Regions from separate parts of the Solibacillus sp. genome, predicted to be linked through region 1. Evidence: riboswitches for the same ligand, from Rfam matches in the RefSeq annotation. Region 1 holds a riboswitch; the other holds the start of a gene.
What was found. Region 1 has a riboswitch for preQ1 ahead of queF (preQ(1) synthase). Riboswitches for the same ligand answer to the same signal wherever they lie in the genome.

Region 1 (4,259 bases):
TATAGGACATGGCTTTTTATGTTTTATTCATATGTTTTAATAGAACGATTCATAGCAACCTCTCTTGGAAAGTGTCGGAAACATTTTACGAGGGAGTTTTTTTATATTTATATGTGGAGGGGATTTTAACGTATGCCAGGTTTTAGAATTGTCGATAAGCTACAAAAAATGGATGTAGATATAAAAAAAAGTCAATTAAAGTATCATTCAAAACGGGTGCTTGTGAGTAAAGAGTTTACGTTTGACGCCGCGCACCATTTACATAACTATGAGGGAAAGTGTAAAAATTTACATGGACATACGTATCGTGTAATTTTAGGCTTGAGCGGCTATACGGATGATCGAGGATTGATGATTGATTTTGGGGATATTAAGGAAATTTGGAAGCAACAAATCGAAACGCACTTGGACCATCATTATATCAATGAAACGCTACCACCGATGAATACAACAGCTGAAAATATCGTTGTTTGGATTTATGAAAGGTTAAGTGAAGCTTTGCAAAAGGAGCAACGTTATGATGGCGCACGTGTAGAGTTTGTTAAGCTATATGAAACGCCTACGAGCTATGCTGAAGCAAGAAGGGAATGGATGGAAGTTGAGTAAAGTCCCTGTAATCGAGATCTTCGGTCCTACAGTTCAAGGTGAGGGTATGGTAATAGGTCAGAAGACGATGTTTGTACGCACAGCTGGATGTGACTATGCCTGTTCTTGGTGCGATTCATCATTTACATGGGATGGCAGCGGCAAGCATTTAATCAAGCAAATGACAGCGGAGGATATATGGGCGGAGTTAAAACGTCTTGGTGGAAACAGGTTTTCGTTTGTCACCATTTCAGGAGGAAATCCAGCTCTTCTTTTCAACCTAGGTGCACTGACTGCGATTTTGAAAGAAAATAATATAAAAATTGGGGTAGAGACGCAAGGAAGTAAGTGGCAGGATTGGCTATACGATATCGATGAATTAACAATTTCACCAAAGCCACCTAGCTCAGGCATGACAACAGATTTTCTGATGCTGTCCCATATTTTAGAGAAGTTGAAAATTCAAAATGGGAATCAGCACGTGTCGCTAAAAATCGTCGTGTTTAATCAAGAGGATTATGAGTATGCAAAAGAAGTACATCGACGATACCCAGACACCCCATTTTATTTACAAGTCGGAAATGATGACATTACCTCTTTAGACACAGGACAATTAGCAAACTATCTATTGGCAAAGTATGAAATGCTCATTGATCAAGTGATGATGGATGAACAATTAAACGATGTTAAAGTTCTTCCACAGCTGCATACTCTCATATGGGGAAATAAAAGAGGCGTGTAATTCAGGACAGTAAAATGATAGGGAATCTTAAGTAAGTTCAAATTATTTTAGAAATATTAATTTACATATGACAATATATATAATAAAATGAAAAACAATGAAATACCTGAGTTGTTCAGGAGAGGTTCATAGCTGATACCCTCTATAAAAAACTATGGATACATGTATATTACGCCATGTCCATATCGGATGTGGCTTTTTTTATGCCTCTAATAGTTTGTTTATAGTCGTTACAGCTAGCCCTCCTTGGAATACTACGGTATTAACTTAAGGAGGTTTTTTTATGTCTGGTCGTCACCAAACAGAAGGATTAGAGGATTTAACGTTATTAGGGAATCAAAATGTGAATTACACATTTGCATATGCACCAGAAGTATTAGAGTCTGTCGACAATTTACATGTAAACCGTGATTATTTTGTAAAATTTAATTGCCCAGAGTTTACAAGTCTTTGTCCGATTACGCAGCAACCGGATTTTGCAACGATGTATATTTCATATATTCCAGATAAAAAAATAGTGGAAAGTAAGTCATTAAAATTATATTTATTTAGTTTCCGAAACCACGGTGATTTCCACGAAGATTGTGTAAATATTATTATGAATGATTTGATTAAACTTTTAGATCCTCGCTATATTGAAGTATGGGGCAAGTTTACGCCACGTGGGGGTATTTCAATCGATCCGTGGTGTAACTACGGTCGTCCAGGTACGAAATATGAAGAAATAGCAAACTATCGTTTAATGAATCATGATTTATATCCTGAAAAAATTGATAATCGATAATTTCTTTATTCAATAAATTTTGCATGCAAAGAGAGGGGAAAAATAATGAAGCATGAAAAAGCCGTTGTTGTATTTAGTGGCGGACAAGATAGTACAACGTGTTTGTTTTGGGCTTTAAAAAACTTTAAAGAGGTAGAAGTAGTAACTTTTGATTATGGACAACGACATGCACTAGAAATCGAATGCGCTAAACATATTGCACAGGAATTGAACGTACGACATCATGTTTTAAATATGTCGCTTTTGAATCAGTTAGCACCGAATGCTTTAACGCGTGACGATATCGAAATAAATGAAGGAGAGGAAGGCGAGCTCCCATCTACATTTGTACCGGGTCGTAATTTAGTTTTTTTATCATTCGCAGGGATTTTAGCAAGCCAAATTGGCGCTAAGCATATTGTGACAGGTGTATGCGAAACCGATTTTAGTGGCTATCCAGATTGTCGCGATGCCTTTGTAAAATCATTAAATGTCACATTAAATTTATCAATGGATACATCATTTGTTATACATACGCCACTCATGTGGATCAATAAAGCAGAGACATGGGCTTTAGCGGATCAGCTAGGTGCGTTTGATTTTGTACGTCAAAAAACATTGACATGTTACAACGGAATAATAGCGGATGGATGCGGGGAGTGTCCGGCATGTAAGCTTCGTCTGCAAGGAATGGAAGCTTATGCACAATCGTTAAGATAGGAGGATTTTATGAGTAGAGTTTTACTTTATTTAATATCAATTGTTGCGGCAAATGTCGTAACAGCGAGATTTATGCCACTTGAATTTGGAATGTTTATTGTACCGATGGGTTCATTCTTTATTGGTGCGACATTTATTTTCCGCGACATAGTTCAAAATAAATACGGCCGCAAAAAGACATATGCCTTTATTTTCTTAGCGTTAGTATTATCAGCAGTGGTGTCCTATTTATTAGGAGATACATTGGTCATCGTTGCAGCTTCAGCGTTGTCATTTTTAGTAGCAGAAACGACAGATACAGAAATATATACACGTTTAAAATTACCGATGGCGTGGCGCGTGTTTTATAGTGGAATTGTAGGAGGCTTGTTAGATTCAGTTATTTTTGTAGTTGTAGGATTAAGTCCGATTGGTGCGGGCTTTATACCTTGGGTAGCCGTCCCTGCAGCTATAGTTGGTCAAGTGTTTGTGAAAATAGTGATGCAAATGATTGGCGCGGCTTTATTAGCGCAAGGTTTAGTGTATAAAGAAAAGCGTCTATCTAAAATATCTGCCTAATTAAGAATAGTACGCTAAATATATTTTTACCGCACTTACATTAATTAAGGTGAACCGTATCATAAGAAAGTCAGCCCATAAAGAAAACGAAGGAATCCTGTTAGATTCCTTCGTTTTCTAGTTTTTCTATAAATTTTTCAAGTGCTGTTTTTGCTTCAGGCGAGTTTAAATTAAATTGAGATTCATCCATTAATGCTGAGATAGGTCCATTTAAAGGTATAGTGCTCGCTAAATTTTTTAAATCTAATTTATGAATAGAGTCATCGCTAGCTTCCCCAAACGCTGCGATTAATTGAATCTCATTATTTTCAGATTGAACTAATGCCAGATTTCCTTGAGATTGATTGTAATCGAGTTGAGTAAGTAAGTAATCTTTTAGAATACTTATAATATCATCTTCATTTAACTTAAAATAGTTATGCTTCAAGTTGTAACACTACCTTCGTAAAATCTATAAAATACATTATTCATCGCTAAAAACACTTCCCCGTTCTTTAATACTTTCAATTATGCCTGCACGTTGCTTATTTAATGTTGCCAATATACTGTATCCTCGCATTTTTTGTCGCATAAATTCATTTTCATCTTGAATATATAGGTATTCCTTGTGGTTGAAACGTAAAAACTGTATCAATTTGTTATAGATCAACTTAATCTACTTCTCGCCCTGCTATTTCAGCCATTTGCCTGTAAGCAAAAAACGTTCGTACAATGATAACAGCTCATTGCTGAAATAAGCTAAGTCGATATCGCATCATCGCGATTTGTTCCCTTTGCAAATGAACCGAACAATATCCTGAATCTGGATTTATTTTAGTTTGAATTAAATTTATTAGCTGATTTTCTATGTTTTTTCCAAGCATGTTATCACTCCTTTTCATTATTATAAAC
Region 2 (9,338 bases), on a different contig from region 1:
CATTTAAATTACGTGGTGCCTACTATAAAATTAAAAAAATTGAAACTGAGGCTCGTGCATCAGGTGTCGTCTGTGCAAGTGCCGGCAATCATGCACAAGGTGTTGCCTATGCGTGCGCAAAGCTGGAAATTAAAGCGACAATCTTTATGCCGAAAACAACACCGAAACAAAAGATCGATCAGGTACGGATGTTTGGCAGAAGCTTTGTGGAGATTGTGCTGGCAGGAGATACATTTGATGACTCTGCGGAAAGCGCACTTGCCTATTGTGAGCAGGAGAATCGCATTTTCATCCACCCGTTCGATGATGCAGATGTAATGGCTGGCCAAGGAACAGTGGCGGTTGAAATTATGAATGACATCGAAGAACCGATCGATTATGTATTTGGCAGTATAGGCGGTGGTGGCTTAATGTCTGGCGTCTCTTCCTACATTAAAAACTTATCCCCTTCGAGTAAAGTTATCGGTGTGGAGCCTGCTGGTGCAGCTAGCATGAAATCTGCTTTCCAAAATGGAGCAGCGGTTTCTTTGGATTCGATCGATAAATTCGTTGATGGGGCTGCTGTTAAATGTGTTGGGAATGATACATATGAAGTATGCCGTCACTATTTGGATGATATTATCGCCGTTCCGGAAGGCAAAGTATGTACGACTATTTTAGATCTATATAATAAGCATGCAATTATTGCCGAGCCTGCTGGAGCATTATCGGTTGCTGCACTCGACTTTTACGCAGAGCAAATTCTCGGAAAATCGGTAGTCATCATTATTTCGGGAGGAAATAACGATATAGGACGAATGCAGGAAATTAAAGAGCGCTCGCTGATTTATGAAGGGCTGCTGCACTATTTCATCGTAAGTTTCCCTCAGCGTTCTGGAGCATTACGCCAATTTTTAACGGAAGTGCTTGGTCCGAATGATGATATTACAACGTTTGAATATACGAAGAAGAACAATAAAGAAAGTGGTCCAGCATTGGTCGGCATTGAACTTGCACATCGCGAAGACCACGCAGGATTAATTGAACGTATGCACGCAAACGGTTTTGAGTACAAAGAAGTAAATAACGACAGTACACTGTTTGCGTTGCTAGTTTAAAATGAATTATAAAAACTCGATTTTCTCTCGGAGAAAATCGAGTTTTTGCTTTATCTGTCTGGAACTTTTCATTTAGCCTAACAACGCGCGGTCTGAATTCATTTTTTCGCCGCGGATTTGTTCGAACTCGTGCATTAAATCCGGAATCGTCAAGTCCTGTTTACGGTCTTCACCGACTTCCAGGATGATTTGACCTTTATCCATCATAATGAGGCGATTACCCAAATCGAGCGCCTGCTGCATATTATGCGTGACCATCAGTGTCGTCAGCCGGCTTTCCTCGACCAGCTCTTTCGTCAGCTTTGTAATAAGTTCAGCGCGTGACGGGTCAAGTGCAGCTGTATGTTCATCAAGCAGTAAAATCGAAGGCTTCGTAAATGTCGCCATTAATAAACTTAATGCCTGACGTTCCCCGCCGGATAGTAATCCGACTTTAGCCGATAATCGGTTTTCCAAATTCAAATGCAGTTTTTCCAATGATGTTTTAAAAAACTCACGACGCTTTTTATCAACACCGAAGCGCAATGAACGTTTCGTGTTACGTGAATAGGCAATCGCCAAGTTTTCTTCAATTGTCATCGTTGGTGCTGTACCTGCCATCGGATCCTGAAAAACACGGCCGATATGGACAGCACGCTTATATTCAGGCAGGCGGGTTAAATCATTGCCGTTAATTTCGACAGTGCCGAAATCTGGTGTTAACGCTCCGGAAATCATATTCATCATTGTCGATTTTCCGGCACCGTTACTACCGATAATTGTAACGAAATCACCAGGTGCCAAATGCAAGTTAATATTGTCCAGTGCAATTTTCTCATCGGGTGTACCTTCGTTAAATACTTTATTAATGCCATCTAATTTAAGCAAGGCTCTTCCCTCCCTGCTCAATATCTACTTTTGTCTGCTGTAATGCGAGACGTTCTTCCAAACGTTTTGCTTTTCTCTTTTTCTCTTTATATTTCCCTACGATTTGCGGTATTACTAGCGCTAAAATAACGATAACCGCCGTAATTAATTTCATATCACCCGAGTCAAGCCATTTTACACGTAACGCCAATGCGTAAATCATTCGGTAAATTATTGCCCCGGCAATAACTGCAAATGTGACACGAACAATCGATTTTGTTCCGAAAATTGCTTCACCAATAATTACAGATGCCAAACCGACAACAATCATACCTATACCTAAACCGACATCGGCAAACTTTGTATACTGGGCAATTAATGCACCCGATAATGCTACCATACCATTTGAAATTCCCAGTCCTAAAATGACTAATGAATCGGTATTTGCCGAAAAGCTGCGGATCATTCGTTTATTATCGCCTGTTGCACGGATTGCGAGACCGATTTCTGTTTTTAAGAACCAGTCTACTACTAGTTTAATAACCGTTGTAACAATAATCATTAAAATTAAAATTCCCCAAGTTGTTGGAACAGAAGCTAAGCCCATTGATTTCAGTACGTTTGTAATTGCTGAATCAATGCCTAAATTCGACCAGAAAGAGCCGAACGTCGAAAAAACTGTTTCTGAATTTAATAGTGGAATATTTGGTCGGGTTACACCGGTATCTGAGCTTAGCCCCATAATTCGAAGATTAATCGAATAGAGAGCAATCATCATTAAAATCCCTGCAAGCAGCGGATTTATTTTCCCTTTAGTGTGTAAAATTCCTGTCATACATCCAGCAATAAATCCAGCAACTGTTGCGACCAATGTGGCAAGGAGCGGATTATAGCCAAGCACGATCATCATCGCTGCCGTACCTGCCCCCGTTACAAAGCTTCCATCAACCGTTAAATCCGGAAAATCCAGCACACGGAATGTCAAATAAACCCCAAGTGCCATAATTGCATAGATGATCCCTTGCTCCACTGACCCAAACATAGCTGTAAACATCTCGAATCATCTCCTGACTTTTTTAAAAGTTTTAAGCAAGTCAGCCTAAACATTTTATACCTGTTTAGGCTGACTTGCTTTTTGTATAAATAAAAATGAACTATTGTACTTCTGCTTCCCATTCAGGCTTAATTTCCAAGCCTAGGTTTTCTGCAGTAGCTTTATTGATTACTAGTTTCAGGTTAGCCGGGTATGCAGCCGGAACTTCTGAAGGTGTTTTGCCTTCCAATAAAATTTGTGCTGCCATTTGCCCTGCTTCATAGCCGATATCGTAGTATTCGAAACCGTATGCTGCTAAACCGCCGCGCTCTACTGAATCAAGCTCACCGACAATAAGCGGTAATTTGTTTGCATCTGCTACTTCGATTACAGATTCAAGTGCCGATACGACCGTATTATCTGTAATAATATAAAATGCATCTACTTTTCCTACTAGTGACTCTGCTGCCTGACGTACTTCCGATGAAGCAGATACCGCTGCTTCCACAATAGTTACGCCTTCTTTTGCTGCAATTTCTTTCACTGCCGCAATTTGTGCAACTGAATTTTGTTCACCAGCGTTATATACCATCCCTATATTTTTTGCCCCTAGTTCTTTTAGGAAAGCAACTGTTTTCGGCATTGTTTCCGGATGTAAATCAATCGTACCTGTTACGTTAGCACCAGGTGTTGCCATTGACTCGATCAATTCTGCACCTACTGCATCCGTTACCGATGTAAAGATAACCGGAATATCAGAAGTTGCACTTTTTGCAGCCTGCGCTGAAGGTGTTGAGTTCGCGAAAATCAAATCTACATTATCCCCGACTAACTGCTGGGCGATTGTCATGTTCGCACTGTTATCATTGTTCGCAGATTTGTCTACGTATTCTGCTTTAATACCTGCATCTTCAATTGCTTTTTTAAATCCTTCTTTTGCTGCATCTAATGAAGGATGCTCAACAATCTGTGTTGTTCCGATTTTAAAAGTTTTGTCGCTATCTGCTTGAGTTGTATCTACAGCTTCGCCATTTGACGTCTCGTTCGAAGATGTGTCGCTCTCTTCCCCGCCACAAGCAGCTAATAATAAAAGAAGCCCGAATAATAAAAAGGACAGCTTCATTAAATTTTTTCTCATCTTATTTCCCCCTAGTTAACTTTATCGATTTAAAGCGCCGAACTTCATTTCGATGAAGTATTGAAATAATATTACCGCGTCATATTTAGATAGTCAATAACATTTGGAATGTTCTGAATTCATTCTAGGTAATGTGCCTCATTTTGGAATTTAGTTGATACACTTCAAACCGCTAAGCAACGCGGTTTGTTGAACTTTTTACTCTTTACAATTTTTTTGAGGTTTTAATGAAAAAAAAGTACTATATATCTTTACTTTTATTTTCAATATTGCTATGATTGCAGTTGCTTTGCGTGGTTCGTAACCATCCCACGTTAAAAAACTAGGAGGATTTCCATATGAAGGTAAAGTTTATTGCAGCGAGTGCTATTATTGCAGCATTATATATTGCTGTCACAATACTTGTTGCGCCAATTAGCTTTGGGCAAGTACAGTTCCGTATTGCCGAAATTTTTAACCATTTAGTCGCATTTAATCCGCGCTATATGTTAGGTGTAGTTTTAGGTGTTTTTATATCCAATTTCCTGATGTCTTCGATCGGTCCAATCGACTTAGTATTTGGTGTCGGACATACGATTATTACACTGGGAATTTTCATATTCATTTGTAAGTTTGTGAAAAACATTTGGGCTCGTCTAGTTATTAATACAACACTATTTACGTTTACAATGTTTATCATTGCAGCACAGCTGAATATCGTGCTTGGCTTCCCGTTCTGGGAAACTTGGCTGTTTGTAGCATTTGGAGAATTTGTTGTATTGGCGGTTGGAGCACCGATTATGTACACTTTAAATAAACGATTGGATTTCAAAAAATTAATCTAATATCGATTGTTTCACCAGCTGACTTTTTTTATGTCAGCTGGTTTTTTATTCAGCAAAAATGTTTTAGAATTGTTTGACATTTCATTTTTCAGTGTTAGAATAAAGCATAATTCAAATGTTATTTACGGTAGCAGGTTGCGGGAGCGTGACCACCGTTTTCGTTTAGTTGAGCTTAGTTGAGTAAATTGTTGAATAAGAAGAGTAGCATTTACCGTTTTGTCCAGAGAGCGTATGGCTGGTGAAAATACGCCAAAAGGTAAATGTGAATGGGCCTTATGAAAGCTGCTGGCGTTAGTCGGCGGACGGTACCCTGCCGTTATCAGGTTTAAGTGGAAGCAAGGTTTTTTCAGTTGCTTCAAACGAGGTGGCAACGCGGTGCAGATCGTCCTCAGCAAAAGTTAATTCTTTTGCTGAGGGCGATTTTTTTTATTCAGCAAAGCTTTATATTAATTACAAGATTGCTAAATAATCTGAATCGTAAAGGCGTAGTTTATTTCAAAAAAGGAGTGTTTCAAATGGTAGTTCAGCAACATTTTCGTACATCAATGAAAAAAGTAAATGGGGATTTACTGACACCGATTTCTATTTTCCAGCGACTGCAAGGTGAACGGAAGTTTTTATTGGAAAGTTCCTCTAAATATGATGGCAATGGACGCTATTCGTTCATCGGTGTCAACCCGCGCAAAACATATATCGGGACTGATGATCAGCTTTTAGATTATGCACATCATTCCAGTAAAGCCTACACATATGAAGGCGAGCTGATCCAACTATTAAAGCAGGTGATGCCGCGTATTTCATCACATACGGAATATCCGTTTACAGGTGGCGGAATTGGCTATATTCACGCATTGCAGAAGCCATTGCCTGAACTGCAGTTTCATGTTTACGATACGCTCGTTATTTTTGATCATTTAACAGATGAAATCGCTGTTTTCCATACAAATATTGAAGCAGAGCAAGTAGAACTAAATATTGATCAATTGATTGAACAGCTGTTTACAACACCAACACCTGAACAGTCGCCCTATACATTACAACATGTCGAAAAAGAGGAAAATGGACGTTATCGTGCGCAATTTACAGGAGAGGCCCTTTCCCTTTATCGAAAAATGCGCGTCGAACACGCTGCGCCATATATGTACTATGTCGAATTTGATGATTGCACAGTAATCGGCACATCAAAATCAAACTACATGCAAGTAAGGAACGGAAATATTTCCGTTACAAATGATGCTCCGTCAATCGAACGCTATAGTACAGAAAATTCGGTGCAGCAGCTTGCCAATGTTACAACAAGTACGTTAAGCCCTACCCTTCATGCAATCGATGTCGTGAAAGGGCTATTACCAGCACAAGGCTTAATCGGCTATATCGGCTTTAATGGTCAGGTCGATTTCACAACACCTGAACAGACGATAATAATTCAAGGAAATGTCGCACAGCTTCACTCGGAAGCAGATGAAGAAGCGCCATTCCACTCTTTACTGAAAGGATGATGAACATGTCTTTACTTCCATACATTGAACAGATTGAGCGAAAAGAGCACTTAGTTTTTGAGGAAATGCAGCGGGCGGCACAGCTAATTTTTAATGAGCAAACACCGAAAGAACAGATCGCCTCATTTTTAACGGCGATAAGCGCAAAAGGAGAAACAGCACATGAAGTTGCAGGCTTAGCTTCAGTAATGAAATCACATGCAGTTGCTGTCGACGTACCCGAAGGCATTTATATCGATAACTGCGGCACAGGCGGTGATGGACTTCAAAGCTTCAATATTAGTACAACATCCGCATTTGTACTGGCAGGTGGCGGCATTTCAGTAGCTAAGCACGGCAACCGGAAAGTATCAAGTGCCTCAGGAAGTTCGGATGTGTTGGAGGCACTTGGCATTACGCTGCTGCCGAATATCGAGCAAACATCCGAACTGCTCAGACAGCATGGTATCGCCTTCTTGCATGCTCCGAATATGCATCCGAAGTTAAAACGGATTGGTGAAGTACGACAGGCAATCGGCAAGCCGACAATTTTCAATTTGGTCGGCCCCCTGACAAACCCTGTCCCGTTAAAAACACAGTTTGTCGGCATTAACCGACCTAACTTCACGACCGATTATGCGGAAGTGCTCCATATGCTAGGACGTGAACGTGCAATCGTCGTGTCAGGTGCACAAGGGATGGATGAAGCATCGCTGGATGGTGAGAATACTTTTGTTCTGTTAGACCGGGGGGACATGATCCCATTTAAACTGCGTGCTGAAGATGTCGGCTTAGCCGCACAGCCACTTTCTGCAATTCGCGGTGGCACTCCTGCTGAAAATGCGGACATTATGCGTGACTTACTTAAAGGCAAACAAAGTGTGTATTTTGATACGGTTCTTTTAAATGCCGGTATTGGTTTCTTTGCATATGGGCTTGCCGAGACGATGAAGGAAGGAATCGATATGGCGAAGGACAGCATTATGTCAGGACGCGCTTATGAAAAGCTAGAAAATATCGTTGCCTATAGCCAAGAACAGATACAGGAGGAACCCGTAAAATGACAATTTTAGACCGGATTATTGACCAAAAAAAGACTGAGCTGCCACAATTGCTTTCGACAAAGCCTGTGTTTTTAACAATTGATAAGGTTCGCCCTTCTCTATACGAAACACTGATATCAGCCAATTCATTGCAAGTAATTTCGGAAATGAAACGTGCCTCCCCTTCTAAAGGCGATATTGCGACAGAAGTCGACCCTGTTGAGCAAGCTTTACAATACGAAGAAGCAGGTGCTGCCTGTATTTCCGTATTGACAGAGCGCGCATTTTTCAAAGGTAGCTATGCGGATTTAAATGCCGTTGCAAATGCTGTAGACATACCGGTTTTATGTAAAGACTTCATTATTCATGAAGTTCAGATCGACTATGCGAAGGCTGCCGGAGCATCGGTTATCCTGTTGATTGTCGCAGCATTAACAGAAGACCAGCTGAAATCCCTATACGCCTACGCGACAGAACAACAGCTGGAAGTGCTCGTTGAAGTACACGATGCTGATGAATTAAAGCGGGCCCTTGCCATTGGGGCAAACATCATCGGGGTGAATAACCGGAATTTAAAAACATTCGATGTTTCACTGTCAGCAACACTTGAAATTGCACAGCTTCTTCCCCCATCACCGATAGCATTTATTAGTGAAAGCGGAATTTTAGGTCCGGAAGATGCCCAGTTTGTGGCGAATGCTGGCGCAAAAGGAATATTGGTCGGAGAAGCATTAATGCGCAGTGGAGACGTCAAAAATTCACTTAAAGCACTACAAATCGACATTATAGCAAAGGTTGGCGAAAATCGATGACAAAAGTAAAAATTTGCGGATTAAAAGAAATTGAACATGTGGAAACAGCCGTCAAAGCAGGTGCTGATTTTATCGGATTTATGTTTGCGCCCAGTAAACGACGCATAACGGTAGAGGAAGCAGCGGAACTGGCAAAGGCAATTCCGAGTACGGTCAAAAAAGTCGGGGTTTTTGTCAATGAAGAGCAAGCCATTATTCGCCAAATTGCGAAAGAAGTCGGACTCGATTATATCCAGTATCACGGGGATGAAACGCCCGAGCAGATTCAGGAAATCGGGCTGCCGGCAATTAAAGCGTTCTCGATTCGTGGTGAAGAGGATGTGACACGTGCGGCGACATATAATGTGGACTATTATTTGTTCGATGCGCCTGGAACTGACTTCCGTGGAGGAAGCGGAAAATCCTTTGACTGGATGCTGCTTGATAAAGTGAAGATCCCGCTTGAAAAGGTCATTTTGGCAGGTGGACTAAATGAAGAAAATGTTGGACTGGCGATTATGCTTGTCGAGCCATTTGCTGTAGATGTTTCAAGTGGTGTAGAAGTAGATGGTCGAAAAAGTTCAGCAGCGATTACGAATTTTATTGAAACAGCAAAAGGAGAGTTGATTTTATGACGACAGTAAAAGGACGATTCGGGCGATTCGGCGGCCAATTTGTGCCTGAGACATTGATGACTTCACTTGAGGAATTGGAGCTTGCATATGAGGTAGCAAAAAAAGACCCCTCTTTTCAGGAAGAACTTGATTATTACTTAAAGCAATATGTCGGACGTGAAACTCCCCTCTATTTTGCGGAGCGTTTAACGAAAAAAGTCGGCGGTGCAAAAATCTATTTAAAGCGTGAAGATCTAAATCATACTGGCGCACATAAAATAAATAATGCAATCGGCCAAGCACTTTTAGCAAAGCGGATGGGGAAGAAAAAAATTGTTGCTGAAACTGGTGCAGGTCAGCACGGTGTCGCAACAGCAACTGCGTGTGCATTGCTTGATATGGAATGTATCGTTTACATGGGGGCAGAAGATGTACGCCGTCAGCAACTGAACGTTTTCCGTATGGAGCTGCTCG

Region 2: another riboswitch for preQ1. It lies ahead of ABS917_RS08155 (QueT transporter family protein); the one in region 1 lies ahead of queF (preQ(1) synthase).

The regions. Positions count from the first base shown of each region.
Region 1 covers NZ_JBELZM010000007.1:114,922-119,180, reverse strand. The annotation lists gene queD (6-carboxytetrahydropterin synthase QueD) at 133-606, shown strand; gene queE (7-carboxy-7-deazaguanine synthase QueE) at 599-1,327, shown strand; PreQ1 riboswitch class I at 1,443-1,489, shown strand; gene queF (preQ(1) synthase) at 1,611-2,111, shown strand; gene queC (7-cyano-7-deazaguanine synthase QueC) at 2,157-2,810, shown strand; gene ABS917_RS09180 (VUT family protein) at 2,820-3,368, shown strand; gene ABS917_RS09175 (hypothetical protein) at 3,469-3,795, opposite strand.
Region 2 covers NZ_JBELZM010000006.1:94,868-104,205, forward strand. The annotation lists gene ilvA (threonine ammonia-lyase IlvA) at 1-1,097, shown strand, start outside; gene ABS917_RS08140 (ABC transporter ATP-binding protein) at 1,170-1,964, opposite strand; gene ABS917_RS08145 (ABC transporter permease) at 1,957-2,997, opposite strand; gene ABS917_RS08150 (ABC transporter substrate-binding protein) at 3,098-4,114, opposite strand; PreQ1 riboswitch class I at 4,402-4,446, shown strand; gene ABS917_RS08155 (QueT transporter family protein) at 4,453-4,938, shown strand; T-box leader at 5,118-5,331, shown strand; gene ABS917_RS08160 (metal ABC transporter ATP-binding protein) at 5,454-6,437, shown strand; gene trpD (anthranilate phosphoribosyltransferase) at 6,443-7,480, shown strand; gene trpC (indole-3-glycerol phosphate synthase TrpC) at 7,477-8,271, shown strand; gene ABS917_RS08175 (phosphoribosylanthranilate isomerase) at 8,268-8,885, shown strand; gene trpB (tryptophan synthase subunit beta) at 8,882-9,338, shown strand, end outside.